3 regions of the Rheinheimera sp. KL1 genome follow, and region 2 is predicted to be linked to each of the others. Evidence: riboswitches for the same ligand, from Rfam matches in the RefSeq annotation. Region 2 holds a riboswitch; each other region holds the start of a gene.
What was found. Region 2 has a riboswitch for cyclic di-GMP ahead of WH43_RS01355 (OmpA family protein). Riboswitches for the same ligand answer to the same signal wherever they lie in the genome.
Positions count from the first base shown of each region.

Region 1: it holds a riboswitch for cyclic di-GMP, as region 2 does, so the genes downstream of both, WH43_RS06645 (DUF3718 domain-containing protein) here and WH43_RS01355 (OmpA family protein) in region 2, are expected to answer to the same signal.
Region 3: it holds a riboswitch for cyclic di-GMP, as region 2 does, so the genes downstream of both, WH43_RS06970 (hypothetical protein) here and WH43_RS01355 (OmpA family protein) in region 2, are expected to answer to the same signal.

Region 1 covers NZ_LAMX01000013.1:70,496-80,945, forward strand. The annotation lists gene WH43_RS06600 (hypothetical protein) at 1-69, opposite strand, end outside; gene WH43_RS06605 (hypothetical protein) at 90-716, opposite strand; gene WH43_RS06610 (RNA polymerase sigma factor) at 691-1,254, opposite strand; gene WH43_RS06615 (DUF2306 domain-containing protein) at 1,411-2,160, opposite strand; gene WH43_RS06620 (sensor histidine kinase) at 2,316-3,449, shown strand; gene WH43_RS06625 (response regulator) at 3,446-4,090, shown strand; gene WH43_RS06630 (DUF3833 domain-containing protein) at 4,196-4,768, shown strand; gene WH43_RS06635 (DUF2721 domain-containing protein) at 4,765-5,163, opposite strand; gene WH43_RS06640 (YjaG family protein) at 5,326-5,958, shown strand; cyclic di-GMP riboswitch class I at 6,066-6,149, shown strand; gene WH43_RS06645 (DUF3718 domain-containing protein) at 6,319-6,687, shown strand; gene rsmD (16S rRNA (guanine(966)-N(2))-methyltransferase RsmD) at 6,740-7,336, opposite strand; gene ftsY (signal recognition particle-docking protein FtsY) at 7,421-8,575, shown strand; gene ftsE (cell division ATP-binding protein FtsE) at 8,578-9,261, shown strand; gene ftsX (permease-like cell division protein FtsX) at 9,258-10,238, shown strand; gene WH43_RS06670 (EAL and HDOD domain-containing protein) at 10,257-10,450, opposite strand, start outside.
Region 2 covers NZ_LAMX01000004.1:22,351-32,800, forward strand. The annotation lists gene WH43_RS01320 (hypothetical protein) at 1-396, opposite strand, end outside; gene WH43_RS01325 (FliI/YscN family ATPase) at 401-1,726, opposite strand; gene WH43_RS01330 (FliH/SctL family protein) at 1,719-2,360, opposite strand; gene WH43_RS01335 (FliG C-terminal domain-containing protein) at 2,362-3,381, opposite strand; gene fliF (flagellar basal-body MS-ring/collar protein FliF) at 3,362-5,104, opposite strand; gene fliE (flagellar hook-basal body complex protein FliE) at 5,117-5,434, opposite strand; gene WH43_RS01350 (sigma-54-dependent transcriptional regulator) at 5,454-6,767, opposite strand; gene WH43_RS01355 (OmpA family protein) at 6,785-7,621, opposite strand; cyclic di-GMP riboswitch class I at 7,816-7,904, opposite strand; gene flhA (flagellar biosynthesis protein FlhA) at 8,236-10,308, opposite strand; gene flhB (flagellar biosynthesis protein FlhB) at 10,305-10,450, opposite strand, start outside.
Region 3 covers NZ_LAMX01000013.1:130,957-141,406, reverse strand. The annotation lists gene WH43_RS06970 (hypothetical protein) at 1-1,352, opposite strand, end outside; cyclic di-GMP riboswitch class I at 1,528-1,622, opposite strand; gene WH43_RS06965 (transcriptional repressor) at 2,007-2,456, shown strand; gene WH43_RS06960 (chemotaxis protein CheX) at 2,635-3,099, shown strand; gene alr (alanine racemase) at 3,155-4,231, opposite strand; gene dnaB (replicative DNA helicase) at 4,231-5,622, opposite strand; gene rplI (50S ribosomal protein L9) at 5,803-6,255, opposite strand; gene rpsR (30S ribosomal protein S18) at 6,295-6,522, opposite strand; gene priB (primosomal replication protein N) at 6,533-6,838, opposite strand; gene rpsF (30S ribosomal protein S6) at 6,846-7,223, opposite strand; gene WH43_RS06925 (class II fumarate hydratase) at 7,455-8,819, shown strand; gene rlmB (23S rRNA (guanosine(2251)-2'-O)-methyltransferase RlmB) at 8,859-9,593, opposite strand; gene rnr (ribonuclease R) at 9,693-10,450, opposite strand, start outside.

The DNA of each region.
Region 1 (10,450 bases), on a different contig from region 2:
TGTGGCGGCAAAACTATGGCTTGCGATGATAAGGCCTGCTAACAAAGAGACTTTACTGAATGTCTTCATGATGCTGTTACTCCACTAGGTTATCTGTTCTGAGTGTTCGGTGACGCGCCAAGTTCTAGTCTGGCCTGGCTTGGCTGATAATTTTCCTGCCAGTAGTGCCAGTCTGATTGACGTTGCTGATTGAGGTATTCCACCAGTTCCAGCATGTCGGTACGCCTTTCTTTGGTTTGTTGTTCGGTTAAGTAATCCTTCAGCAAAATCAGCTGTGACGCCTGTTGCTGCTGCGTATTCTGCAACTGGGTCTGAAGATAATCCTGTTGCTCCTTACGATAGCTGGCTAACAGCGTTTCCAGTTGCTGCTGTTGCATTTGTTGTCCGCCGCGCCAGCTTAAGGTCAGACCGCTGTCCTGCATTTGCAGCTCCAGCGGAGACAAGCTGACCACGAGCGCCAGCACCGAAAATGCCACGCTTAATTTGGGCCACCAGTTGCTGCTTTTGGCTGGTCGCTGCCATTGCTGTGCAAAGATGGACATGGTGTCGATCTCTGGCACTGGGGCAAAAAAAGGTGCTTTCGCCTGACGCTGTACTATCTGTGCTGTATGAAAACGCTCAAGCCATTCACTCTGCGGATCCAGTTGCTGTTCGCATTCGCTGGCCGTTATTTTTCCGGCCAGCCAGGCTTCAAAAATTTGCTGACTGTTCGACATTTGCTAACTCCAACTGCGTACGCAGTTTATCTAAGGCCGCGTAAAATCTGGATTTGATGGTATTACTCGACAGCGCCAGCTGATCGGCAATTTCGTCAAAAGTAAACTGTTGATAAAACCTCAGCTCTACAACCAGACGTTGTTCTGGCGGCAAGGATCGTAACTGTTGCTGCACCAGTCGCTGCGTATGCTGACCATAGAGTTGTTGCTCAAAACTCGGTGCTTCATCATCGTAAAAATCGTGCTCTTCGGTAAACTCTGTGGTTGTTTTACGCTTGCGGAGCATATCCATAGCTCTGTAGTTGGCGATGCCAAACAACCAGCTTTTAAACGAGCTGTCGCCTCTGTACTGCGCAAGATTTCGGCACAGTACAATCAATACATCCTGCAATAAATCGCGGGCGTCGTCGGGTGAGCCCAATAAACGCAGGCCAAAATAATACAGGGGCGCCTGATATCTCGACACCAATTGTTGCCAGGCTTTGGCATCGCCGCCTATGGCTTTTTCTATTAAGCTCTCGTCGCTGCGTTTAAACACTTTTAGTCTGTTGTGAAGTTGTATTGATGATAAGTCGTATAGGCATTGAAAATAGTTTGCCTGATTTGACAAAAAAGCAGGAATATTTAAGAAATATTTTTAAGTATATAAATATAAAGGAGAATTTCTGATGAAATTCTCCTTGGCTCTTTCAGGCTATGGCGCTGAGTTTCTTAACGGCTGTGCTAAGCGGCGTTTAAACCAGATAGTCGCTGGCACACCAATCAAGCTGGGCAGCAGCCAGGGCAACATCATCCAGTGGCCTGTTAATAACTCTGCAAATAAAGCGCGCCCGCCAAAGGCAAAAAATGCGGTGTAGGCGGCTATACCAGAACCTATCATGGCTGAGGCATGTTCTATCAGCCAACGATTGGGTGTGACTGTCTTCGTGTGTAAATAACTCAGGATGCTAAAGCAGGTGACTAATGATATGCCGGCAAAGACCATCACCAGTGGCATACTAAACTGAAAACCTTGCCATGCTGCATAAGGAGCTACTACGACCAATAACCAGACGGGAGCCTGATAACTCCAGTGTTTTAATGGCTCGCGGTTTTGTTTGCATAACAGGCTGCCTGTCGCATGACGGATAGTGACCCAGCTCAGCAGGCTGAGTAAAAACAAAAACAGATTAATCAGCATCAAAAATTCTAATTTGCGCTGTGGGATCTGGCCATCAACCATCAAGCCTGCGCCTTTAATTTCTATTGGGTCAAACCAGACCATGCAAGTCATCACCAGACCACTCAAAGCCACAGCTTTCATCAGATAGGCATAATAACGACCTAATCGGCGATGCAATGCGCTACCTTTGCGGCTAAACATAGGCAACCAGAATAGTAAAAGCGCAATCACACCCAGCAGGATATGAAATTTTAATAACAGGCTATGCAGCATAAACATCATTATTCTCCCTTAATCAGATGCCGCCAGACTAAAGCTTCAGCTGTGTTTTCGCAGGTGCCAGAAGTCAGGATTTTTCACTATGACTTTTGGCCTATTGAGCCATTTTTGAAATCAGGCATACTGCAAAACTGAGACCTGTAAATCAGTTCAACCAAATGAAACTTAAAAACTCAATAGCATGGGATGTATTGGCTGGGTTACTGACCTGGTTTTTGGTCTTTATGCTCAGTCTTTGGCTGATGTGGCCTAATGACACACTCTGGCCGTTATGGCCCTGGGTTGTGCCTTTGTTTGCTCTCAATGGTGCTTGCTTTTATTGGGTTACCCGCAGTGACGAGCGCAATGAGCCCCTGGCTCCTTCTGCCTTAATTTGTTACATACTGCAGCTTTTGTCAGCCTTGGCACTGAACTGGATGCTACCGCTGGATTATCTGGCTATTCTGAGCATTATCTGGGTCTCAGTGTTGCCTTATCTGGTTTCGATGCGGACTGCTGTACTGATAACGCTTGCTCTGTTGGCGATGTGGTATGGCGTGGATGCAGCACTGGAACAGCGCTCCATGTGGATCACAGGGCTGTTATTCAGCAGCTTTCACTTTTTTGCTTTGCTGATGAAACATCAGGCCCGCTCCGAACAAAAAGCTAAACAAGAATTACAGCAAACTCATCAGCACTTGTTGGCCACTCAGGATTTATTGATGATGGCATCACAACAGCAGGAGCGAACCCGGATTGCGCGGGATTTACATGACGTATTGGGGCATCATTTAACGGCTTTAACTATTAATTTGCAGGTCGCTGGCCATTTAACGCAAGGTGAAGCGAAAACTAAAGTGGAGCAATGCCATCAGATTGCTAAACTGCTGCTGTCCGATGTGCGTGAAGCTGTCAGTGCATTAAGAGAGCAGCAGCATTTTTCCGTTTATCAAGCGTTAGAGACTTTGTTGACAGATGTTCCAGGAGTGAAAGTTCACTGGGATTGCCCTGTGGATGTGGAACTGGCCGATGTAAAAGTAGCGCAGCAGTTGCTATTAATAGTGCGCGAAGCCCTGACCAATACGCTAAGACACAGTCATGCCAGTGAGTTCTATTTGTCAGTAACGCCTGCTGGGCACTTTGTTCAGTTAGTGATCTATGACAATGGCAAAGTCGCCTCAGACTGGAAACCCGGCAATGGTTTAACAGGCATGAAAGAGCGGGTTGCCTCTTGCGCCGGAACTTTACAATGGCTGGTCAAAGATAGTCATTTTCAATTACAGCTGACTTTACCTGCAGGATTGCCTTTATGACGTTACGAGTAATGCTGGTTGACGATCAAATGCTGATCCGCCAAGGCATAAAAAGTTTATTACAGCTATCTGGTGTAGTGGAAGTGGTCGCAGAAGCTCAGGATGGCTCCACTGTGGTGGAGCTGGTGCAACAGCATCAGCCAGATGTGATTTTACTCGATTTGTCTATGCCCAAAGTGGATGGAGTAGCTACGTTGGAGTTATTAAAGCAGCAGCAACTAAAAACTCCTGTGCTTATCCTGACTACTTTTGAAGAACATGATCTGGTATTAAAGAGCATTCAGCTTGGGGCTAAAGGTTATTTACTCAAAGATGTCTCTCTGGACAGCTTAGTTTCAGCCATTCAAACGCTGCAGCAAGGCGGCACCTGCTTTCAAAGCACTATTACCGAACGTTTATTGTCTGGTCTGAGCCCGGTCAGTCATTTTCCCCGTCCGGCTGCAATTGAAGAATTATCAGAAAAAGAGCTGCAAATTTTGCAACTGATGGCCTCTGGTTATGCCAATAAAGAGATTGCCAGTGCGCTTTACAAATCAGAAGGCACTATAAAAAATCAGATCTCCAGCATTCTGGCTAAATTAGGCGTTCGTGACAGAACCAGAGCTGTGCTGTTAGCCTTAGAGCTTGGGTTGATCCATTAAATCGGTTTTATTCCACACCGGACTATTCCTTTGCTATGCGATAAGACTGAGCCAGAGTCGCAAAGCATGCGTATACAGTTTCATATCATGCCAGGAGTTTCAGTTATGCGTTTTATTGCTTTGTTTGCCCCTCTGTTGTTGTGGGGATGTAGCCATCAGGTTCAGGATTATCAACAACAAACTCCGATTTTTAATCTGCCCGACTACTTTAATGGTTCACTGAACGCTTATGGTGTGGTCAAAAACTGGCAAGGTAAACAAAGCGTGCGCTTTGAAGCTCAGCTTTGTGGCCAATGGCAAGGCAATAAAGGAACTCTATTTGAGTTGTTCCAGTTCAGTGATGGCAGAGTTGAGCAGCGCATTTGGCAACTTGCGGTGGACAATGAAGGAAAAGTGACAGGTTCAGCTGCAGATGTCACCGGGCAGGCAAAAGGCCAACAGGCAGGTAATAGCTTGTATTGGGAATATGTATTGCAAATCCCGGACGGCGATGGCGTGATAGAGGTTAAAGTGGAAGACTGGCTTTATCTGGTTACACCCAAACAACTGATGAATCAGTCGACTTTATATAAGTTTGGTTTGCCAGTCGGTGAAATTATTTTATCTATTCAGCAGCAGGATGCTACTGCAGATTGCAGCGCGTTAGAGCAGCAACTGGCGACGTTAAGAGCAGGTTAAACCTGCTCTTGCTCCATGCTTTCCAGCTCTATTTTTATCGCATTGCAGGAAATCTGAATTTCATACAAAGACACCAGTAAGCTCAACATCAGACTGGCGAGGCTGGTGCCAAAAGCTATTTGGCCCGCTAAGCCCCATTGCATAAACAGAAAAAACATCGACAAGGTACAAAGTACAAAACTGATGACTCCCCAGCGCTGCATCGATCGTATTAAAAACATCCGCTGCCGTAGATTCTCTATTTGCCGTTTTGCAAGATCACGCACTTGTCCACCTTCGCGGGTATTCAGTTGACGAATAAGCTGAGCCAGCACTAAAAACCTGTTGGTATAGGCCAGTAACAACAAAGAAATCGCCGGAAACAATAAAGCGGGGGTGGTCATGGTCATCGACATAAAATCACCTGTATTCATAAAAAGAGAGACTGACTCAGTTTGCGATCATATTCGCATTAGCACTGTGCCGATAGTAGACTGAATAAAAATAACAGTGTTTTCTGTCAGCCTGTGCTTGTGTATGATGCGCAGCCACAGCTGTCAGACCGGAATGGACCAACCATGAAACAAAAAGCAAACAACTTCCAAAAGATGCGTGAACTGGGCTTTTATCAGCAAGCCGCTATAGCTGCGACCTTGCTGGAACGTATGTTGCCTAATTATCAGCTCTTTAGTGAAGTCACAGGTTTTGGTGATACGAAGTTGTGTCGCGATATTCTTAACCTGGTGTGGGAATGGTTGTTCGTTAAAAAGGTGAAAATAAACTTTGAGCGTTTATGCAACGAGTTAGAATTAGCGACTCCGGACCAGAGTCAGTTTGATATGTTTGGTGTCTATCCTGCTATTGATACAGCTACAGCACTGGATTCGATGCTCAATGGTATTCTGTCGCAGGATGCAACCGAGTTTGTTAACGTCGCCAAAATTTCTCAGGCTTCAGTTGCACGTCTCATTGAATATCAGGCCGAAGACATCGATATCACGACCGAAGCTGAATTGAAAAAGTGGGTGCGTGATCATGAACTGATGGAGTATGAAATGGATTGTCTGGCAGAACTCATCGAGTTAGTCACCCCTTTAACTGATGGTTTTCAGCGTGAGCAAGTACAAATGCTGAAGGCGTGGGTGCGTGAACAAGGTTTGAGCAATCTGGGCATGGAGCTTGTTCCTGATATTCAAAACTCAGACGGCTAAAAGTCTTGCTGTCTGTATAAATAGTTCTTTTACAGTCAATACTTTAACTTTGTGCAGATGCCTTTAAATTTCTCTTGCATAAAGTTCACTCACTGCTTAAAATGCGCGCGCTCGAAAGGCAAGTCTCCCGAAAGGGAGTACACGCAAAGCTTCAGATCTAAGGGGTAACCTATGATGGCTGGGCTGCCGTAATCCGATGATTACGTAGGACGCATCTAAACCAGTTCGCTGGTATCAAAGCTCCTCCTTTCGTGTTCGCTGATAAATAACAGCATCACGCTGTTGTTGAAGTTTCAGCCTGTTTACACAGACCAATCAGCCTGATCGATGGATCAGTGTTAGCCAACACCGGAGCTTGTTATGAAATTTAAATTTGTTGCTTTAATCGCTATCGCCGCCGCTCAATTTGTTGCACCAACTGCTTCAGCTAATGACCAAATGGTTCAGTCTATTTGCGCATACGTAGCTGATAACAACAAAAACAACCTGCGTAAAGCTTTATCAGATAACCGTTTGCGTTTAAAAAGCATTTATGACGGTATCGTTTGTAACGGCTTACCTTTAGTGCGTCATGCTATCAAACACAATGCGGCGGATACTGCTGAATTTATTATCAAGCAGTTACCAGGCAGCCAGGTTGCTCAATCAGGTGATATCGAGTGGGCAACGAGCAATGGTTTCGCTTCTTCTCCTATTCTGGAAGCGATCAAAGCACGTAGCGCCAGCTAATCGAATTTGCATACAGAAAAGGCGCCTGATGGCGCCTTTTCTGCTTTCGGCTTTAAGGTTGTTGCCAGAGCCTGTAAGCCAGTTGCCCTGCTACCTTTTCTTTTATTAACACCCAATCTGCGGGCAGTTGATCCATAGCCAATTCTTTTTCTGTTTCCAGATAAACCAGAGCCCCTGACTTGAGCCAGCCTTGTTCTGCCAAAGCTTTGCAGCAAGCTAGAGCCATATTTTGCCGAAAGGGCGGGTCAATAAAAACCAGATCAAACTGACGCTGTGCCGGCTTTTGCAACCACAGCAAGGTATCTGTTTGCAGAACTTCGGCTTGATCGCTGCCCAGAGTGTTCAGATGTTGTTTCAATAAGGTGGCTGCTTTGGCATCTTTTTCCAGTAAGAGCACAAAATCAGCATAGCGCGATAAAGCTTCTAACCCCAAACTGCCGCTACCGGCAAAACAGTCCAGCACAGTGCTGCCAGCGACATCCTGCATTAACCAGTTGAACAGCGTTTCTTTGACTCTGTCTGAGGTTGGTCTTAACCCTTGTGCATCCAGGACGGGTAAACGCCGACCTTTCCATTTGCCACTGATCAGCCTGACAAAGCCAGGCCCCTGATGTGTCGGAGCAGTACTGCGCCCCTTTGCTGTTTTCATTGAGTATTTTTGTCCTGCATCTTAAAGATGATACTATATGAGCCAATTTTACCTTAGTTTTCGGATCTTCTGGCAGCGACCTTTATGACAAAGCAAAATAAACTCTTCTCCTGGCTTGGTTTTGGTAAAAAAACAGAGGCTGATACGGCAGATTCCTCAGCAGAACAGCAGATCCCGGTGACAGAAAGTCAGCCCGAAACACTGCCTCCTCCTGCCAAGGAGCAGGTTGCTGCAGAAATGGCAGAAGTGAAGCCTGAAGCTGCAACAGCGGCTGCTATAGCGCCAGTCAGCGGCTTGCAGCCACAGCCAGCGGAACGACCTGGTTTTTTTGCCCGCTTAAAACAAGGTTTAACTAAAACCAGCCAGAATTTAGGTAATGGTTTAGCCAGTCTGTTTTTAGGTAAAAAAATTGATGAAGATTTATACGAAGAATTAGAAACCCAGTTGCTGATGGCCGATGTTGGGGTAGATACCAGTCAGAAGCTGATTAAACAGCTGGTGCAACATGCGGATCGTAAACAGCTAAAAGATGCCGATAGTCTATTTGATAAGTTGCAGCAAGAAATGGCGTTGTTGCTGGATGATGTTGAACAACCCTTGCAGCTCAACGGGGCGGACGGTCCTTTTGTGATTCTGATGGTAGGGGTTAATGGTGTTGGTAAAACCACCACTATTGGCAAAATGGCACAGCAGTTTAAGCAACAAGGCAAGTCTGTGATGTTAGCCGCTGGTGATACCTTCAGAGCTGCAGCCGTAGAGCAGTTGCAGGTGTGGGGCGAGCGTAATGCCATTCCGGTGATAGCTCAGCATAGCGGTGCAGACAGTGCTTCGGTGATTTTTGATGCCTATCAGGCTGCCAAAGCCCGTGGTGTGGATGTATTGATTGCTGACACCGCAGGTCGTTTGCAAAACAAAGCGCACTTAATGGAAGAGTTGAAAAAAATAGTCCGGGTGATGAAAAAAATCGATGCCAATGCACCGCATGAAGTGATGCTGACGCTGGATGCTGGCACAGGACAAAATGCATTAAGTCAGGCGCGTTTATTTAAAGAAGCTGTGGATATTACCGGCATCAGCTTGACCAAACTCGATGGCACGGCCAAAGGCGGTGTGATTTTCGCAATCGCTGATCAGTTTCAATTACCTATCCGCTACATAGGTGTAGGGGAGGGGATCGACGACTTACGGGTTTTCGACAGTAAAGATTTTATTAAGGCGTTGTTCGCCAGGGATCTCTGATTATGTTGCGTTTTGAGCAAGTCACAAAAAGTTATAGCGGTGGTTTTGTTGCGCTGGACAGAGTGAGTTTTCATCTGGAAAAAGGCGAAATGGCTTTTTTAACAGGCCATTCAGGTGCGGGTAAAAGTACCTTATTAAAACTGATTAGCCTGATTGAGCGTCCGACTACGGGTAAAGTCTTTATCAATGGTGTGGATTTAAGTCGGGTGAATAAAGGTCAGGTGCCTTATGTTCGCCGCGATATTGGTATGATCTTCCAAAACCATAAATTGTTGATGAACCATAGCGTGTTCGACAATGTGGCCTTGCCTCTGGTGATTGAAGGTTTCAGCGGCAAAGACATGACCAAACGTGTGCATGCGGCTTTAGATAAAGTCGGTCTTTTGGACAAGGTGCGTTGCCTGCCTCACACTTTATCTGGTGGTGAACAACAACGGGTAGGTATAGCCCGTGCTGTGGTCAATCGTCCACCTTTATTGCTGGCAGATGAACCCACAGGTAACTTGGATCCAGAGTTATCGAAAGACATTATGAACGTATTTGAAGCCTTTAATCAGGTCGGGGTTTCTGTATTGATTGCCAGCCACGATTTAAGTTTATTAGCCCGGATGCGTTACCGGACTCTGACTTTAAAAAATGGCCGCATGATCAACGATGGCTTAACGTCCTCTGGAGCCGACGAATGAGTATTTTATTTCAAGGCCGGGCTACAGGCGCCACTGCAGTGAAACAAAGTCTGTGGAATAAATTTGTGATGTTTTGGATACATCATCTGCGCCAGGCACTAACCAGTTTAGGTGAAATCTGGCTGACTCCGGCGTCGTCTTTATTAACAGTGGCTGTGCTTGGGGTCAGTTTAACTTTACCTGTGACTTTACATTTGATGGTGAAAAACCTGCAACAGGTCAGCACCAGTGTCGATCAGGCAGCACAAATCAGTTTGTTTTTAAAAGCGGACACCAATGAAACTCAGATAGCTGAACTGATAGCCTTGTTGCAAGCCAACCCTGAAGTAGCTGATGTGCAGTTTATTGATAAAAGTCAGGCGTTGGCTGAATTCACCGCGGAGTCAGGTTTTGGTGACGCATTAAGTTATATCGAAGACAATCCTTTACCTCATGTGATGCTGGTCAGTCCCAGAAATACCTCCAGTGTGGCAGCTTCAACTTTATTAGCTTCCCTGCAACAAGAGCGCTATGTCGAGTTGGCCAAGCTGGATATAGGCTGGTTAGAACGACTGGATGCTATTGTCAGTTTGGTACGTCAGGTGGCTATTGCTGTCGCTTTGCTGCTGATGGTGGCTGTACTTTTGGTCGTGGGTAATACCATTCGATTGATGATCCTGAATAAAAAGGATGAAATCGAAGTGATGAAACTGGTCGGTGCGACCAACAGCTATATCCAACGGCCTTTTTTATATACAGGAATTTGGTTGGGTTTTTTCGGCGGCATTCTGACGTTTTTAATCGAGGAAGTACTGCTGTGGTGGTTAAAGCAGGGCATAGCCAATGTGACTCAATTGTATGAAAGCACTTTTACTCTGCAACCTTTGAGCCTGTCAGAGCTCGGCTATTTGTTATTGGTTGCTGTAGCCTTAGGTTTTGTTGGTTCCTTTTTGGCCGTACGTCGCAATATCAGCCAGATTGAAGCAACAGGCCTTTAACTGGGTGGAGTGGCGGGGTTAATGCTGTTGCACTGTCAGTAAGCGTTGCCCCCATTCCACCGCCTCAAAATACACCAGATTTAAATCCACTGTCTCCGGCACCATGCTGGACGATAGTTCAGTTTGTTGTTGCCACAAACCCTGTTCAAAAGTACGTTCTACTTTGAGGTAATCTGCCAGCACCCCTCTGTGTTCAAGCAGTGCGGCTTTTA
Region 2 (10,450 bases):
AAACAGCTGCATCGCAATTTCATCGGCTTGCTGTTGCTCGGCTTTTTGCTGTTTTTGCTGAGCTGTAAATTCACGGTTATGGATCACAGCTTCTATGCCTTTGCTGTACGCCACTTGTTTTTGGCAAACTTGCTGCTGTTGTTGTAATTCAGCGTAAGCTGCCTGAGTTTTATGCTGTTGCTGCTGTTGCATGTCCTGCAACACAGTTTTCATCGACGCCAGATTCTGTAAACCCAAAGCCGATTTCATCTGATAACTGCGTTCCATCCCGGAAATATGCTCAGTCAGCAGTTGCAGACGCCGCTCTTCATTAGCGGCCTGCTGATTCAGCTGCTGCTGGCGTTGTCCCATTTGCTTTAAATTGGCTTGCTGTTGTTCCAGGTATTTTTTCAACATAGGCTTAACTCAACAATTTAGTTAAATCGGCTTGGGATTGCTGAAAATCAGAGCTTTGTTGTAAGCCCTGACATAAAAAATGTTCGATGGCCGGATAAAGTTGCACCGCTCTGTCGAGCTCCTGATCTTTGCCCATCTGGTAAGCGCCCAAAGGGATTAATTCCTGCACCTGTAAATAACGTGAATAGAGTCGTTTCAGGGCATAAGCATGTTTTAGCTGTTGATCCGGTACTATTTGTGGCATCACGCGGCTAATAGAAGCGCCAATATCAATGGCTGGATAATGTCCACGTTCGGCTAAAGTCCGGCTTAATACCACATGGCCATCCAGAATAGCGCGCGCTGCGTCTGCTATCGGGTCCTGCTGATCATCGCCTTCGGCCAACACGGTATAAATAGCCGTCATACTGCCTTTGCTATCGGCACTGTTGCCTGCTTTTTCTACCAGTTGCGTCAGTTTGCTAAAAACTGACGGAGGATAACCTTTGGTGGCTGGCGGTTCTCCGACAGACAAGGCAATTTCACGCTGCGCCTGAGCATACCGGGTGAGTGAATCGACCAGCAGCAAGACGTTAAAACCTAAGTCGCGATAATAAGCCGCCAGTCTGTGACTCAACTCTGCCGCTTTTAACCGCAGCAAAGGCGACTGATCGGCTGGTGCTGCAATGACGATGGCTTTTTTTAATCCTTCAGGTCCCAGGCTGTGTTCGATAAAGTCTTTCACTTCCCAACCGCGCTCGCCAATCAGGCCCACTATTACCACATCGGCCTGGGTATAACGGGTCATCATGCCCAGCAACTTACTTTTACCCACGCCTGAACCGGCAAATAAACCCATGCGCTGACCCTGCCCCACAGTAAACAGCGAGTTAATGGCGCGAATGCCTACATCCAAAGGGGCGCTGACGCCTTTCTTTTGTAATGGATTCACCGCAGGTAATGCCGCGCTGATGCGATCGCCGGTTTTGATGGCAGGCTTACCATCAAGCGGGCCCATTAAACCGTCCAGTACCCGACCTAATAATTCGGTGGAAACCAGCAACTGACTGGCTGTTGCGACAGTGCGGACCCGGGCGCCAGCCCTTAAGCCATCTACTGCAGTTAATGGCATTAAAAACGCCTGATCGGTATCAAAACCTACCACTTCAGCGTCAAACCACTGACCATCTTCGCTTTCAATCTGACAGCGCTGACCTAAGGTAAAACTGTGACCTGCGGCGGATAAGATCATGCCGTTGACGCGCAACAAACGGCCATAACTATGCACCCAGTCCGGTGGCTGAATTTGCGCTCTGGCCAGACTCAGGCTGTCGCTGAATGACTTACGCATCTTCGCCCAACAACTGCCGACGCACAGGTACCATGGCTTGTTCTAAACGCTGCTGAAAATCCAGCTGATGCAATTGCTGACGACCATTAAACTGCACCCGGCCTGAGGGCAAGGCGGCATCAAACTGCAACGGGATCTGCTGAATATGGCGGATACCGTTAAAAAGCGACGCATCGGCCTGAGACAACTGGATCGAGACTAAAGGATCCGTTGCGCCCAGTTGTGGCAACAACTGATCAATCGCCAGTTGTAACAGAGACGGCTGCAACACCAGTTCAGTCTGCAACACTGTGCTGGCCAGTTGCTGTACCAGCAATAACAATTCCTGTCCCAACTGTTGCTCTTTATGTTGGAGCTGCTGATTAAATTGTTCGGTGAGGAAATCCAAAGCCCGCTGTTGCTTTTGCTTCAGTTCGTTTTGCTGTTTTTCCAGCTCTTTTTGCCAGAACTGCTCTAGTTGCTGCTGACCCTCAGCCACACCACGCTGATAAGCTTCTTGCTCAGTCGCAGCCACACCAGCCTGGAAGCCCTGCTGATAAAACTGCTCGCTGAGTTGCTGCGCTGTAGCGCTGCCATCCTTGCGTTGTAACACGGGAAAGCGAAATTGTTGGTCCTGCTGCAGCACGGCGCTCATATCAACCTACCGTCTCTTCAGGATAGAGGCGATATTCCAGTCGCCCTGCAGCCATCATTTGTTTGACTATAGTCATGATCTCAGCACGGGCCGCTTCGACTTTACGCACAGGCTGAGGTTTCATCGTCTCAATTTGCTGACGGTAGACCTGCGCCAGACGTTTGGGCAACACAGCCAGAATACTTTCGGTCAGCGCCACATCGGCGCCTTTGAGTGCGGTGACCCAAAGCTCGTCCGGTATATCGGTCAGCAACTGATTCAACACATCTTCGCTTTGGCGACTTAAGCTGTAGAAGTCATACATTTTGTCTTCAATAGCTCCGGCCATCGCCAGGTCGTGCATTTTTAATAAATCCATTACCTCAGCTTTATTGCCGCTGTACCTGTTCATAATGTCAGCCACTTGCTGCACACCATTAATACGGGCACCAACCTGTTCGCCAACATACTCAATACAACGTTCCAGCGTGTACCGTAAATCTTCGATCACGTGCTCGCTGACTTCACGCATATTGGCAATGCGGAACAAAATATCGTCGTGTTTTTGCGCCGGAAATAAACCTAAAATAGTGCTGGCCTGCTCGGCTGGTAAAAAGGCCAGAATCAGCGCCTGCATCTGAATATGTTCCTGCTCCATAAAACGCACCAAAAGCTCAGCAGGTACCCATTCCAGACGACGTACATCATCAGCCAAAGCGCCACCGTAAATATCATCCAGCATGCCACGGGCTAATTTGCGGCCTACAGCTTTATCCAAAGCCCGTTCCAGATAGACACGGGACGCGCCGCTGACACCACTCTCGGTGCGGTACTGGTCAAAAAAATCGGTCAGAATAGTAGCAACATCGTCCTGAGTCACATTGGCAATTTTGGCCATACGCTCCGACAAAGCACGCACTTCATTACGGCCTAACTTCTTGATGATACAGGCTGCGTTTTCCTCGCCCATACTCAGCAGCAGGATAGCGGCTCTGTCCAGATCCGAGATTTGTTTACTTTGTTCAGCTCTTAACGGATTCAATGCTGACTCCTCGTTCAATCCAGTATTTGATCACTGCGGTCACCCGGTCCGACTCACGGTTGGCTAGTAATTGCAGATGGTTGATTTGCTGGGCAAATTCAGAGCCCACTTCAGGCAAATGAATACTGTGTTGCGGCCCTGTCGCCTGAGCATTCGGCAGAGCCGGATCGGCTTTGGCATCCAGTACGGCTGGCCCTGTCGCCAAGTCCGCATTTTCCATTTGAGCCTGGTCCTGTGCACCAGCTATGCCCTGAAATCCAGTAGCATTGTGTTGTTCTTTGTTTTTACGGCTGACTAAATGATTGACCAAAGGACGAACACCAAAAATCACCAGAGCCAGGCCAATAATAGCGCCGATCAGATAACGCAAATATTCTTTCATTTCAGGCATCTGCCACCAGGCCATGCCTTCCATTTGAGTTGCAGCATCGCTGGGGACAAAACTGAAACTGGTGATATTGAACTGATCACCCCGTTCAGCCTGATGGCCGGTCGCGGTTTTGATCATTTCGCCTAACTGAGCTAAACGCTCTGGAGTCCAGGGTGTTGCACCTGCAGCAGCTTCATTCACCAGCACGGACACACTTTGACTGCGCACCCGGCCTATTTCATAACGGGTATGGGTAATGGCTTTGCCGGTATCAAATTCACGGCGCATTTCATTACGTTGTGAGGTACGTTCATTGTTTTCAGCTGGCGCAACTGCACCTGGCTGTGCTGGTACAGGCGGCTGGTTGGCTAAAGAACCAGGAATACCCATCGCCAGCTGGTCGAGCATCGAATCGGTTTTACTGTTTTCACTTTTTAACACGCCTTCTTTATCCAGCGCTTCACGGGTTTCTTCCACCACGTTAAAGTCGACATCAGCCGACACCTGAATACGGTAATTGCCGTCGCCTAAAATAGGCAACAACATAATAGAAGCCCGCTCTTCGACGGAACGTTCCACTTTTTCAATAAAGGCGAGTTTTTTGTCGGTTTCTTTACCGACCGGAGTTTCATCATACAGATCGCCGCTGACTAACTTACCGCGTTGATCCACAACAGAAATATTGCGGCTATCCAAACCTGGAATGCTGCCGGCAACCAGGCTGACAATAGCTTCGACTTGTTCAGATTTGAGGTTATAACCAGGAGCTAAATCCACCATCACAGAAGCTGCAGATTTTTCTTCCTGCCGGCCAACAAACAAATTCCGTTTCGGAATAGCTAAATGCACCCGGGCATTACGCACCCCATCCATAGTAATAATGGTGCGGGCCAGTTCACCTTCTAAAGCGTGCTGGTACTGCATCGACTCCATAAACTGACTGGTGCCCATGGTGACTTTGTCCTGCATTGCAGACAAACCTTCAGGCATAGCCGCTTTAATACCACGGGCTGCCAGCGTAATGCGGGCATCGGCTAAACGTTCCTGTGGCACCATAATATTGCCGCTGTCGGTATCGATACGAAATGGAAACTGCTCTTTATCCAGAATTTCCACTATCCCGGCTTTATCGTAATGCTCCTGATTACCATACAAAGGCACAAAATTCTTTGCTGAAGTCCAGAGGATCACCACTATAGTGGCGGCAACTAAAGTCGCCAGCAAAGCAATGGATGCCAGGCTTTTATCGCCATTAGGTAACCAGTTTATTTTGCTGGATAAGTTAATCACTTTTTCCCGTAGCCTATTGTCTGAAGCCGCCACAGGCAGAGCTTTTGCCAATTCAGTTTTCATTTAAAACCCGCCTTACAGAGACATACGCATGATGTCATCGACACCATTCATCACTTTGTTGCGGATTTGCAACAACATCGAAAAACTTAAATCTGCTTTTTGGCTGGCAACCATAGCGCCTACCACATCATCACTACGGCCCGCATCGACCGCCGCCATCATTTCTGACGACAGATTTTGCTGCGCATTGATAGAGCGTAACGCTGAAGCAAAATCACCGGACAACAAACTGTCGTTTTGTGCAGGCATCACCTGCTCATTGCTGGCAATTTGCTGCAATTGGTCAAACTGGCTGAGTAACACATTTTGGGTATTTAACGGGGAAATCATAGCTAATCCTTCCTGCTGCTTAAGCTATTGCATCAATATCGACACCATGCTCACGCATAGCGGCCAGTTTGTAACGTAAGGCTCTGGTGCTTACACCCAAAGCCTCTGCAGCCCGGGTTCTGTGACCATTAAATTGGTTCAGTACACCCAGGATGTAATCAAATTCGGCATTCTTCTTGTTGAGTTTCAGATGGTTAATGCTGGCTGATTCTGGAGCTGTCACTGCTGGCAGAGGCAAGTTCAGGTCAATGGCCTGGACTTCAATACCACGTGCCATCACCAAAGCACGCTGTACTACGTTTTCCAGCTCCCGCACATTGCCTGGCCAGCTGTATTGGCACAGTGCTGCTTTGGCTTCTTTGCTCAGCACATATTTGCCATCGGCATACTTCTGTACAAAAAATTCAGCCAGCGGAATAATGTCGTCTTTGCGTTCGCGTAACGCTGGCCAGCTCAGTGGTAATACGTCCAGCCGATAAAATAAGTCCTGACGGAACAAGCCCTGGTCTACCAACTGACGCAAGTCTTTGTTACTGGCCGCTATCACACGCACATCCAGCTTAATTTTACTGTTGCTGCCTAAACGTTCTAATTCACGCTCCTGCAATACCCGCAGTAATTTGGCTTGTAATGGAAGTGGTAATTCAGAAATCTCATCCAGTAGTAAAGTGCCGCCATTGGCGGATTCAAACTTACCAATTTGCTGACTGACGGCACCGGTAAAGGCACCTTTGTTGTAACCAAACAACATGGCTTCGAGCATATTGTCGGGAATTGCAGCACAGTTCACTGCGACATAGGCCTGATCACGACGCGCTGACACATTGTGGATATAACGGGCCAAACGCTCTTTACCTGTGCCCGACTCACCATGTAGCAGCACTGTTGCGTCAGTTTGCGCAGCGCGATTGGCCAGTTGCAACACCTGCCGACTCCCTAGCGATACAGCCACTAAGTCTTTTAAGCCGCGGCTGATCGAAGATGCATTGCGGATGGTGTTTTGTAACTGCTGCTGGTTAAAAGGCTTCAGCAGATAATCAATAGCGCCGTAGTTCAGGCTTTCTGCTGCCACTGCATGTTGATCTTTTTCCACCAGCACTATGATTTGGCAAGAGGGGTACTGCTTCTTCAACAGCACCATTAAGTCTTTTGTACGTATCTCGGCCAGTTCCGCAGCCATCACTACGATATCCGGTTGATGCAAAGAGCAAGAGTTCAGCACGGCACTCAGATCTGCGGCGTGATTTAACTGAAAACCTTCAGCTTTGACACAAAGCATCAGGTCCTGTCCCGGCCGGCATTGTTCAATCCAAAGTAAATGTTTCATGTTCATGGGTTCACTCTTGTCTTTCAGCTTTGAGTACGGATCAAACGGACCAGTACTCTCCTGTTGTGCGATTGTGTTTTGTTACCAGCAGCCGCGGGATATCTGTTGCCGTGGGCACGGATTTCCAGTTTGTTTTTGCTGACACCAAATTCAATTAAATGTGACGCGACTTCGTCGGCGCGTTCTTCAGACATCACTCTGTTGGCGATGCTGCTTCCCATATCGTCGGTATATCCGTCTATCAGTACTTTTTTTACTGCTTTGTCTTGCTGAATATAAAGTGCCAGGGTTTTCAGGTAAGCCGCGTCATCAGCCGAAGGCTGGCGTTCATTCAGCGGAAAAAATAGTTGGAATTCGCGGGCCTGAGCCCAGGACAAAGGTAATAAAGCGTCAATACAGCTTTGGAATTTTGCGAGGGCTGAAGTGGATTTGATATTAGGCACTGTCAGGGTGATTTCCTGACCTGGCAGATCCAGCATCAGTTGTAGCCAATACCCCTGCTGTAACTGCTGCATCACAACAGGCACCTGCTCAATAAAACGGGCTACTTTGGCATTAATAAAAGTGGGGGAAAATTGTACCGCAGGCGCAACCTGCTCAGGTTGCCAGCCAGCAGTGACTACATGGCCCTGCACATCCTGTAACTCGAGATGCGCGGCATGCATAGTCAGTTGCATTTCAATAGCACGGGCAGGCTCTTTACTAAAAGCCAGAGTACCCATAGCGCCCAGATCTTGCTCCATCCGGCACTGAAACTGATCTCCGCTGATACGCCACTCTGATTGATCCATAGCGGGCGTGTACTGCGGAGCAGTAGCTACAGCCGATGTTAGCCAAAGACCTAACAAAGAAATAATCACAGGTTCATCCTTTTAAACCGCCCAACCGCAATCGACAAAAACGTCAACCACAAACAGTATTAAAAGGCAAAAAAAGCAGACAGGCATACAGCCAAATCCTGGACGGATCTGTGGTGTATCCACCTGAACAGGCAAAACCGAGGCTCGACCAGTATTGATCAACCTACAGGTTCACCTTTTGGGTGACCGCTTGCTAATGCAACCCCGCTATCGTAGATCCTTTTGGATCCTTAGACCGGAGGCTTTGCGTCCTGACCTTTAGGCCAGTTTGCCTTTTAATTTCTAAGCTTGTTAGAAAAATGAGGTTCTGAACAAAAATGAACTCTCACTTAATACTCTACAATAAACAAAAAAAAACTGGCTGCAAGCTTTATTTTATGGCGTTCAATCATTTAGTCAAAAAATAGCCATAAAGCTGCATCTGGTTTTATTGTAAAAGCATGTCAAAAAAATATTTACAGTTCAATAACATACGAATTCTAACTATAGTACATGACCTTTTGGTGACAAAATCAGACCTTAGTCTGAATTCAGGCTGAATTGCGTTCAGATCCCGATTTCAAGCGACGAACGGATCAACACCAGATCCTTTTTTGTTGTTATTTGGTCTCCTTTTATCCCAAAGTACCTAACACATTGACCCGAATTTGCTCTGGAATTTCGTTATAAGACAACACTACCAGCGAGCCTTGGGTAAAAGTACGGGCATAACGCGCCAGTAAAGGCCGCAATTGTGGTAAAACTACCAACACTGGCTGATAACCCTGTTGCTGCATTTGCTCTTTCACCTGCGGCATAGCACGCTGAAATTGGCTGAGTAAATTAGGCGCCACAGGGAAACTATCCAGCGCCACCTTACCTGCCTGCATCGCCTGATTTAACGCACTTTGTAAGGTTTGCTCCAGCTTTTCATCCAGACTATAAGCCGCCAGCTCTTCCCTCTCTCCCAACACTTGTTTTACCAGCACTCGTTGCAGCGCACAGCGCACATCACTGGTCAGTAAGATCGGATCTTTGGTCACTTCAGCACTATCCACCAAAGCTGTGGCTATGGTCACCACATCGCCTAAACTGACCTGCTCCTTGAGCAACAAACGATAGACTTTAAGTTGCAGATTAGGGGTTAAGGCCTTTTCCAAACTCTCAGCCAGAGTAGGAGCCACTTGAGCCAGACGCTTATTAAATTGCTTAATATCCTCAAATAAAAATAAATCAGCCAGATTCTCTTTGATCACTTTGCCAACATGAGTAGCAATGACGGTAGCGGCATCCACTACTGAATAGCCTAAATTTAACGCTTTGGCTTTTTGCTCTGGTTCAATCCAAACCGCTTCTAAGCCATAGGCCGGATCAACAGTTAACTCGCCGTCCATCTGACCGTAAATATCACCTGTATTCAGAGCCAGCAGCTTTTGTGGTTGCAATTTACCCGATACCAGCGGCACTCCCGCCAGTTTAATCCGATACTCCTGAGGATTTTGTTTTAAGCTGTCGCGCACCCGCACTTCAGGCAATAAAAAGCCGGATTGCTCTGATAAGGTTTTACGTACACCTCTTAAGGTTTGTAATAAAGTTTCACCCTGCTCTTTATCGGCCAGATAGACCAGGCGGAAGCCCAGCTCGACGGAGACCCGATCGATAAAAGGCAAATCTTCCCAGACCAGAGCCGCAGGTTCCTGACTGATTTTTTCGGTCAGTGCTTCAACTTCAGTGTAACTGCGGCCATCCGCTTTTTGCTGCAGGCGCCAGGCGGCAAAATATAAAGGCGCAGCAAAAATTAAAAAGGCGGCTGTTGGCATACCTGGCACTAAACCCAGCACTGTCATAATCAAAGCCGCGGTCAGCAAAACCCGGGGGGAGGCCAATAACTGTCGGCCCACTTCGTCCGACATTTCACCTTCGTCATTCATCCGGGTGACAATAATAGCGGCAGCAACGGACATCAGTAATGAAGGTACCTGTGCGACTAAACCATCACCTATAGTCAATAAGGCAAAACGCTGGAATGACTCGCCTAAGCTCAGTTGGTGCATAAATACGCCTATGGCCACACCACCTAACAGGTTAATCACTAATATGACTAAACCTGCTATTGCATCACCACGAACAAATTTAGAAGCTCCATCCATAGAGCCATAAAAGTCCGCTTCTTTGGCTATGGTTTGACGACGTTCTTTGGCTTGCTCCGGTGCTATTAATCCGGCATTTAAGTCGGCGTCTATCGCCATTTGTTTACCAGGCATCGCATCCAGCGTAAAACGGGCCGCCACTTCAGAAATACGCTCGCCACCTTTGGTAATCACGACAAAGTTGATGATCATCAGAATGATAAAAACCACCATACCGACCACATAGTTGCCGCCTATCACCACTTCACCAAAAGACTGGATCACATTACCAGCCACATGAGTGCCTTCATGACCGTGTAACAACACCACCCGGGTGGACGCCACGTTCAGCGTCAAGCGCATTAAAGTCGCGACCAGCAACACAGTCGGAAACACAGAGAAATCCAGCGGTTTTTGGCTGGAGACTGCCACTAACAGTACGATGATCGACAGCACTATATTAAAAGTAAATAACGCATCCAGCAGCCAGGCCGGTAAAGGCAACACCACCATGGCCAAAATGGCCAGCAATAACACTGGAATTGCGGTGTAAGGTTGAGTTAAAGAACGCCAGTTCACAATGTACTTCCTCGCTCATTAGCCTGTTTCTGCAGGCTGGACGGAATAAAAATATCGGGAATAGGCGCAGGTTTTTGGCCTCGCCCCTGTTTATAAGCTTTGAGTTGCATCACATAAGTCAGTACATAAGCTACGGCTGTGT
Region 3 (10,450 bases), on a different contig from region 2:
ACAAACAACATTAAACGGTCTTTTTCCAAATCCTGGGCGGTAACGACACCTGAATATGAACCAGCCCCATCACAAGAGGTTAACTCTAGTGCAATGTCAGCGATAGAGTTTTCGTAGCCGGATACAGTACCGCTCACTACAGTACAATCCAATAACTTACCACTTAAACTACCATTATCAGCGATACTCAACTCACCCCAATTCCCCGTCACTGAGCTTAATAAAGATTGCTTTGGCACAGGTTGCAGATTGAAAAAAGATTCAGACATGTCCGTGTCGTACGTGATCTCACCTTCCACAGCCTGGCCCGTCAATTTCGGCACCATCAGTTTTAATGAAGCCTTCACAGCAGTTTTGACTGGCCAGGTAATACCTTGACCTGCCGCGTTCAAGGTAGTGACATCGACAGGTGTCTGATACTCAAAAAAGTATTTTCCACCATTGTTACCGCCTGAATAATAGACTTTGTTGCTTTTGGTAAATAAGATTTTGCCCGTAGTGTTGGCATAAAAGGCCGTATTTAACTTACCGGACAAAGCCAGTTGTTCCTGCTCAGATGCAACAGTATCTAACGAAGCGCTTACAGCCTTGTTACCGTTGTCTAAACCAAACCACTTCAGGTAAGTCACATCATTAAAGTTGTATGACCATAAGACACCTTCGTAGCTGCCCGCTTTGTCGCAGCTGCTATAAGTTAAGGTTGCTGCAAACACACCATTGGACTTCGCACTTAAAATGCCACTGATTTGACAGTTGTTTGCATCAACAGCACTGAGTGTGGTGTTGCCGTCAATTTGGACACTTCGAAAATCGGAGCTAATCCATTGACCATTCAACTTGCTAAGATCTGTAGTATTTTCAACTGGGTTAAATCTATTGCCATTGAGAAAGAAACTGTTACCCATAGACAAAGCCAAACCTGTCATTGAGCTAATCACTTTATCGCTATTGATAGTAAGCGTTGCATCAAACTGTCCTGAATTAACCATAGTTTGATCCGCGAGTTGATAGACAGCCGGAGCATCAACAATCTTATCAGCGACAACATAGTCTTTCACTTTGTCGACACGAGACCACATGGTGCCGTCAGTCTCAAAGCTGACGTAATACATAGTATCGTCGACAACAACAGCTTCGGAAATAGTGCCCTGATTCTCACGCACATAAGTGCCTGCGGAAAACTTGACTGTATTGGCAGCCGAAGGCTCGGGTGTAGGAACTGGAGCTGGGGCCGGAGTAGTTGAATTACCCTGTGATGCAGGTTCAGACGAGCCTCCACCGCCACCACATGCAACCAGTCCAGAAAAAGTGAAACCACAGATCACGCCGAGGGCTAACTTCCTTTTCAACATTGAAAAACTCCATACAAACAAAAAACCTGAGTACAACTGAGGACTGCACTCAAAGGCTATAAAATAACCACAACAACTTAGGGCTGTTGGCAAGAAGGGCAAAGATTCTGCAAAGAAACTTATAACTATAAAGAAGGAGGACCAGATACTTTAAATCAGAGGAAGCTGAGTGAGTACATGCAACCACTGCCATCATATACTTCATCAAAGAAGTAAGTAGACCAGCGGCTTTGCGTCCTGACCTTTCGGAACAGTTTGCCATTTGTGTTTTCACTTAGACTGATACAACAGACCATACAGCCTAAGAAAACGGCGACAATATATACAAACTTTTACACTTAAACAAACAAATTAATACAAAAAATCACTGTTAGATTACTTTTCAACCTTTTAAAGGCACAAAGAATAGGTCAGCCGCAGATAACGTCTTTATAAATCTATGCGCTTATTGCCTTGCGCTCCTCTAAAAACAGCTAGCTACGAAGTGAGACTCTCCGACGCCCTTGATAAAACGAAGAGACAAAGAATAAAAAAGAGGCTCTGGTACATATATGACTTAACTTCTGTTTTGTATCAGGAAATCCCAACTCAAAAGCTGGAGTGAACAAACTTCTGTGATAAACTGCCGCTATTGCTACGAGAGTGGGCTGAGTTATGTCGATTGAATCTTTGGTCACCAGAGCACGCCATATTTGTGATGTGAATGGCGCGCGTTTTACTACCATACGAGAAAAAGTATTCCGCTTATTGGCGGATACTCACGGTGGTATTGGTGCATATGAATTACTGGAACAGTTAAAAGCCAGTGAACCAGCGGCTAAACCAGCCACTATTTATCGGGCATTGGACTTTCTGACTGAGCAGGGGTTTATTCATAAAATTGAATCGACCAACGCATTTTTACTCTGTCATCACTTTGAGCAACATCATCCTGCTCAGCTGTTGATCTGCGATCAATGTGGTCATGTAGAGGAATTACATTCATCTCCGTTACAACAGGAACTTGTAAAATTAGCCTCTGAAAAAGGCTTTTTAATTCAAAGGCAAACTGTGGAAGCTCACGGCAGTTGCCAAAATTGTCTGAAAAAAGCGTCAAACGACTGAATCCGCTTGACGCCTTCTGGTCACACTGGCTATTTTAGTGACTAGAACAGCATAAAATTGTAAATAATTTAGAAAAATTCATACCAAAACAATAAGCTAGACTTGTGTTATAAAGCAGAGCCACCTAATCTTGAAGTTGGCAACGCAATCAGGTCCAGACTTCGAACAGGCTAATTAAATGAATGTTGAGTATGTAAATCCGTTTCTCTCTTCGTTAGTCAACGTGTTAGGTACCATGGCCAATACAAAAATTGTGCCCGGACAGCCACGATTAAAGAAAGATGAACAGGCTCGCGGTGAAGTATCAGGTTTGATTGGTATGATAGGCCCAACCACAAAAGGGTCGTTCTCAGTCACGTTTGAAGAATCTTTGGCGCTGGAAATCATGTCCAGAATGTTGGGTGAAAAACCTGACAGTATTAACGAAGAAGTTACGGACATGGTTGGCGAAATCACCAACATGGTGACTGGTGGGGCGAAACGTATTCTCGGCGAAAAAGGCCATGAATTCAGTATGGCGACTCCTGTTGTTGTGTCAGGTAAAGGCCACACTATTACCCACAAGACGACTGGTGCGAAAATTCTGATGCCTTTTGATTCAGACTTCGGCAAAGTGTTTATTGAAGTCAGCTTCGACGAATAATTAAGGGGTCAGATCACATTATTGGCCAGACTAATAATGTGATCTGACCCCAATTTCATTCCAGATACCGAAATTCGACTCTGCTGGTGATATTACAGAGCAACTCGTAAGGAATAGTCTGTACACGTTCAGCAATTTCCTCTACTGGTAAATCCGCTCCCCATAACAGCACTTCGTCACCAATCTGTACATCAGCCTTGCCAATATCGACTGTGGTCATATCCATAGAAACACGACCCACTATTGGATACCGCTCACCTTTAATCAGCACAGGGCAGCCATTGCTGGCTGCTCTTGGATAACCATCACCATAACCGACTGCCACCACAGCTAAACGGGTATCAGCGGGCGCTGTCCAGGTACCACCATAACCCACTTTGTCGCCTTGCTTCACGTCACGCACTGCAATCACGCTGCTGCTAAAGCTCATCACGGCTTTTAACTGATGGTGCTCTGCTCTGCCCAGCTCCATCGGCGAAACACCGTATAAAGCTAAACCAGGCCGGATCCAATGGCCATGGCTTTGTGGCCAAGCCAAAGTGCCTGCAGAATTGGCCAAACAAAGCTCACCAGCCAAACCTTCAACAGTGTTCATAAAGAGATCGATCTGCTGTTGGGTGCTATCAACCGCCAGCTCATCAGCGCTGGCAAAATGCGTCATCAACCGCATAGGCTGGATCACATTAGCACTTTGACACAACTGCTGATAGGCCTGCAGAAACTGCTCCGGCAATAAACCTAAACGGTGCATACCGCTGTCCATTTTTAGCCAGACATGGATAGGCGCATCGAGCTCTGCCGCCAGCAAAGCGTCAACCTGACTTGGATGATGCACCACCACCTGTAAGTTACTGGCAACCACTTGTGGCAATTCGTCCGCATGGAAAAAACCTTCCAGCAGCACTATAGGTTTGACGATGCCACCAGCGCGCAGCATCAAGGCTTCATCGATGCGGGCCACACCAAAAGCACTGGCGTCTTTGAGCTGTTCGGCCACTTTCAGTAAACCATGACCATAGGCGTTGGCTTTGAGTACCGCCAGTACTTTGCTGCTCGGAGCTGCAGCACGGACTTGTTTTAAATTATGCAATAAGGCCGCTAAATCAATACGGGCCTGTGGACGACGACTCATTAATACTCGTCCTCAAAACGTGCTGTTCCGGCATAGTTGTCAAAACGTGAATAGCGGCCATGGAAGGTCAGGCGAATACGACCTATAGGGCCGTTACGCTGTTTACCTATAATAACCTCAGCCGTGCCTTTATCCGGGCTATCGTCGTGATACACCTCATCACGGTAGATAAACATAATTAAGTCGGCATCCTGCTCAATAGAACCAGATTCCCTTAAGTCGGAGTTCACAGGGCGTTTGTCGGCTCGTTGTTCCAAACTACGGTTAAGCTGCGATAAGGCCACTACAGGCACTTTTAACTCTTTGGCTAAGGCTTTGAGTGAACGCGAAATTTCGGCGATTTCTAAAGTCCGGTTTTCCGATAAGCCAGGCACTGTCATCAGCTGCAGGTAGTCGACCATGATCATGCTCAGGCCACCATGCTCACGGGCCACCCGACGGGCACGGGAACGCACTTCAGTCGGTGTTAAGCCTGAAGCGTCATCGATATACATTTTGCCTTTGCTGTTCAGAAGTTCGATGGCGGAGGATAAACGCGCCCAATCTTCGTCATCCAGCTGGCCTGTCCGCACTTTGGTTTGGTCAATACGGCCTAAAGACGCCAGCATCCTCATCATAATTTGTTCGGACGGCATCTCTAAGCTGAAAATAAGCACAGGCTTGTCGCTGGTGATAGCGGCGTGTTCGCACAGGTTCATCGCAAAAGTGGTTTTACCCATAGAAGGACGAGCCGCTACGATGATCAGATCGGACGGCTGCATACCGTTGGTCATTTTATCCAGATCCATATACCCCGTAGAGACACCAGTTAAACCACCAGCGCTTGGGTTACGGAACAGCTCGTCTATTTTATCTATGGTTTTCGACAGAATGCTGTTGATAGGCTCAGGGCCTTCATTCGAGTTGGCGCGCTGCTCAGCGATTTTAAATACTTTAGTTTCAGCAAAATCTAATAGCTCAGCACTGTTGCGGCCTTGTGGGTCATAACCTGCATCGGCAATATCATGCGCCACTGCAATCATATCCCGCACTACGGCGCGCTCACGCACTATCTCGGCATAGGCCAGAATATTGGCTGCACTAGGGGTGTTTTTGGCAATCTCGCCTAAATACGCGAAACCACCGACGTCTGCTAGTTGCTGATTACGCTCTAAATCCTCAGAGACTGTGATTAAGTCGATCGGCTGGTTAGCTTCGGCGACACGAGACATGGCAGAAAATATAAAGCGGTGTGAACGTAAATAGAAGTCCTGCTCAACCACTTTTTCTGAGACTTTATCCCAGGCATCATTGTCCAGCATTAAACCGCCTAAGACGGATTGCTCTGCTTCAATGGAATGTGGCGGCATTTTTACCGCAGCGACTTGTTTATCTCTTTGCTTATTGTCCATAACACCAGAAGTTCTAGAAATTAGGTCACAGGCTGATAGCGCCTGTCAGGGAGCGATAGCCTACCATTAAAGCATGGTTGAGGGTTTGGAAAAATCAGTAACGCAGAATATTTTTAACGTAAAAACAGGATAAAAGCGGGAAGGGATTGGGCACACAAAACTGTGTGCCCAAAAGGCTGATTAAGCCTCAGCAACCACTACTACTTTGATAGTAGCTGTTACTTCTGCGTGTAACTGCAGTGCGATGTTGAATTCGCCAGTTTCACGGATAGTACCGTTAGGTAACTTCACTTCAGCTTTCGCTACTGCAACACCTGCAGCAGTGATAGCATCAGCAATATCACGTGTACCCACTGAACCGAACAACTTGCCTTCGTCACCCGCTTTAGAAGCTAAAGTCACTTCAGCCAGAGCAGCGATCTTCTCAGCACGAGCTTGAGAAGCAGCTAAAGTTTCAGCCAGTTTGGCTTCTAACTCAGCGCGACGCTGTTCGAATTTTTCGATGTTAGCTTTGGTCGCTGGAACTGCTTTTCCTTGTGGGAATAAGAAGTTACGAGCATAACCAGATTTAACAGTTACGTTGTCGCCTAAACCACCCAGGTTAGCGACTTTGTCCAACAGAATAATTTCCATTGTAATACCCTCTCTGTATACGGTTTAACCAGTCGCTGCTTAGCTGTGTGAATCGCTGTATGGTAACAAGGCCAGGTAGCGGGCGCGTTTGATAGCGCGAGCTAATTGACGTTGATACTTAGCGCTGGTACCAGTGATACGGCTTGGGACAATTTTGCCACTTTCAGTGACATAATTTTTTAACGTAGCTGTATCTTTGTAATCGATCTCAATCACGCCTTCTGCAGAGAAACGGCAGAATTTACGGCGACGGAAATAACGAGCCATGAAATTTCTCCTAACTTAATATTTCAATCTGTTGGGCATGCAACACCAGTTTAGACTGACCGCTGCGGCTCAGATGACGGTTTAAAAAACCTGACACCCGAACTTTGTTTCCCAGTTTCAAATTGTGAGTTTGTTGCGCTAACCCGGCTCCGGCACAGACTACTTGTAGCCTGACATAAGCCTGACGGTTAAAACCGGCTTCCTGCTGCACCGATTGGTGCTCAATCACTAAATAACTGTGAGGAATACCGGCCGGACTTTCGCTGTGGTCGACCTGACGGCAAATAGTGCCAGTCACGACCAGGCTATTGTCCATCTGCAAATTACTCGTCGTTTGCTACCAGCTCATCTGAATCACGAGGAGCACGGTCACGACGTTCTTCACGTACCTTAGCCATTGGTGATGGCTCAGTCACTGCAGTGTTAGTGCGCATGATCAGGTTACGCAATACAGCGTCGTTGAAGCGGAAGTTAGTTTCCAGCTCGTCAATTACTGCCTGTGGCGCTTCTACGTTCATCAGAACATAGTGAGCTTTGTGCAGCTTTTCGATTGGATAAGCTAATTGACGACGGCCCCAGTCTTCTAAGCGGTGAATTGAACCACCAGCTTCTTTGATCGCGCCAGTGTAACGCTCGATCATTCCTGGAACTTGTTCACTTTGATCTGGGTGAACCATAAACACGATTTCGTAATGACGCATTGTAGCTCCTTACGGTTAGTTAGCCTCGGGTGAGCTCGGCCAGACTCGCATAGAGGCAAGGAACGTTCTGGATGGCCGAAGGGGCGGTATTCTAGGGGTTTCTTGCTGTTAAAACAAGCAGCAATACAGATTTTTATTAGGCTAGAGTGTCAATTCAACCTGAATATTGCTTTTTATCTGAAGCGGCCCCATAACATTTCTCAATGGTCAGGAAATAAGCGGGAATTAGGCATGGGTTTCAGAACTGAACGCGACAGTATGGGTGAAGTACAACTACCAGCCGAAGCCTTGTATCAGGCGCAAACGCAGCGCGCTTTGGATAACTTTCAAATAAGCACTTTGACTATGCCTCCGGCTTTTATTAAAGCTGTGCTTAGAGTGAAACAAGCTGCAGCTGCCGCCAATCTTGAGCTGAAGTTACTGCAGCCAGAAATTGCTTCGGCGATCAATACTGCTGCAGAGCAGCAACTGCTTGAACTGGATATGGCGCACTACCCTATCGACCTGTTTCAGACAGGATCTGGCACCAGCACCAATATGAATGTGAATGAAGTACTGGCCACTTTAGCCAGTAAAAGTTCAGGCCTGGCTATTAGCCCTAACGATCATATTAATCTGGGCCAAAGCAGCAATGATGTCATTCCAACCGCCATTCATTTAAGTGCAGCTGTTGCCAATCATCAGTTGATTGAGACGCTGGTCAGGCTTGAAGCTGTGATAGCGACTAAAGCTCAAGAGGTTGGGCATATCGTCAAAACTGGCCGTACTCATTTAATGGATGCGATGCCTGTGACTTTTGCTCAGGTGTTATCCGGCTGGCAAGCCCAAATTGCCCATGCACGGCAGCAACTGGAGTTTGCCCAGCAACAAGTATTAGCGCTAGCTCAGGGCGGCACAGCAGTGGGTACTGGTGTGAACGCCCATCCGGATTTTGCCGCTCTGTTTTGTCAGAAGTTAAGTAACCAGACAGGTTTAGACTTCAGACCCAGCTCTAATTTCTTTTTCAGTTTAGGCTCGCAAGACGCTATTGTAGCTTTATCAGGTGCCACTAAAGTGCTGGCTGTAGCTTTAATGAAAATAGCCAATGACTTACGTTGGATGAACTCTGGCCCACTGGCGGGTTTAGGTGAAATAGCTCTGCCTGCGTTGCAACCCGGCTCTTCCATTATGCCCGGTAAAGTCAATCCGGTGATCCCAGAGGCTGTAGCCATGGTGGCGGCCCAGGTGATAGGCAACGATGCCACCATTACAGTGGCTGGTCAGTCGGGCAACTTTGAGCTGAATGTGATGTTGCCTGTGATAGCCCATAACATCTTACAAAGTCTGGAGCTGTTAAGTTCAGCAAGTTCTGTTTTAGGTGAAAAAGCCATAGCGGGATTTACGGTGCAGGAAGACAAAATAAACGAGGCGTTGTCGCGTAACCCTATTCTGGTGACGGCTTTGAATCCATTGATTGGGTATTTAAAAGCGGCGGATATTGCCAAACAGGCTTACAAAGAAAAGCGGCCTGTGATTGATGTGGCATTGGAGCAAACCAGTTATAGCAGAGCAGAGTTAGAAAAGTTATTGGATCCGGCCCTTTTAAGTCGGGGTTAAAAGTTGGGGGGCAATCTGCAAGGTCTGCCCCCCAACAGATTACTGGCGCTGACGCACAGCTTCAAATAAGCAGATACCGGTCGCGACCGATACGTTTAAGCTCGAGACCGAACCAAACATAGGGATTTTCATCAGCGAGTCACACAATTCGCGGGTCAGACGACGTAAACCATCCCCTTCAGCGCCCATGGCTATGGCCAGAGGGCCATTCAGTTTGGTTTGATAAATTGTCGTTTCAGTTTCACCTGCAGCGCCTACCACCCAAATACCAGCGTCTTTTAATTCACGAATAGTACGGGCTAAGTTAGTCACAGTGATGAAAGGCACGACTTCTGCGGCACCACAAGCCACTTTACGCACCACAGGAGTGACTTTGACTGACCTGTCTTTAGCTGCCACCACTGCATGCACACCGGCAGCATCGGCACTACGTAAAATAGCACCTAAGTTATGTGGGTCGGTAATGCCATCTAAAATCAGAATAAAAGGACTGGATTGTTCAGCGACAATACGGGCTAAATCCTGCTCATTGCCTGATTGCTGAGCACGGGCTTTAGCCACCACGCCCTGATGCTGCGCACCATTGACCTTTTCGTCTAAAGCACGACGGTTGCAGTACTGCACTGACACGCCAAAATCACGGGCGAATTTCAGCAACGGCTGTAAACGCTGATCGTCTTTGTCTTTTAAGATAAAAAGTTCAAGAACATCTTCCGGCGCACGTTCAAATAACGCACTTACCGCATGAATACCAAATACAAAATCTGCGCTCATCGCAACCTCTTTAAAAATGACCGAGCCCGGTAACACCGGGCTCAGTTTAACTATCGGCTAGTGTAGCAAAAACACCAGCGTCTTGCTGTTGTTACTTAGCTACTTACGCTTACGCGGTGCTTTACCTGGCCGCGGACCCGCAGGGCTTTTCGCTGCCGGACTTTTAGCCGCTGGCTTGCTACCTGCTGGTTTTTTCGCTGTAGGCTTTTTACCCGCTGGTTTCTTGCCCGCTTTAGCTGGAGCTGTCTGCTCAATACCGGCTTTACGGGCACCTTTTTTGCGCATCGAGGCTTTTTCTTCCGCTGGTGTCATAGCGGCCTTTTTGCTGGCACTGATTTTACGATTGGACGTCGTGCGTTTTTCCATGCCCACTATGCCTAAATCAATTTTGCGTGCTTCCAGGTTCACCGCCAGCACTTTGACTTCAATCAGGTCGCCCATACGGTATTGCACATTGCTATGCTCACCACGAAGCACCTGACGCTCAGTATCAAAATGGTAGTAGTCATTCTGAAGCGAAGTGACATGCACTAAACCTTCGATGTAAAGATCTGTGATCCGTACAAACAAACCAAAGTTAGTGACGGTCGACACCACACCTTTGAAGCTGTCGCCAATGTGATCCTGCATATACTCACACTTCAGCCAATCTGCGACTTCACGGGTTGCATCGTCAGCACGGCGTTCCGTCATTGAACATTGTTCACCCAAAGGATGAATTTGTTTTTCAGTGTAACCTTTAGGCCCGGTGACTTTCTGACCTTGAGTTTGCAAAATGGCTTTAATAGCACGGTGCAATACCAGATCCGGGTAACGACGAATAGGCGAGGTAAAGTGTGCATAAGCTTCTAACGCCA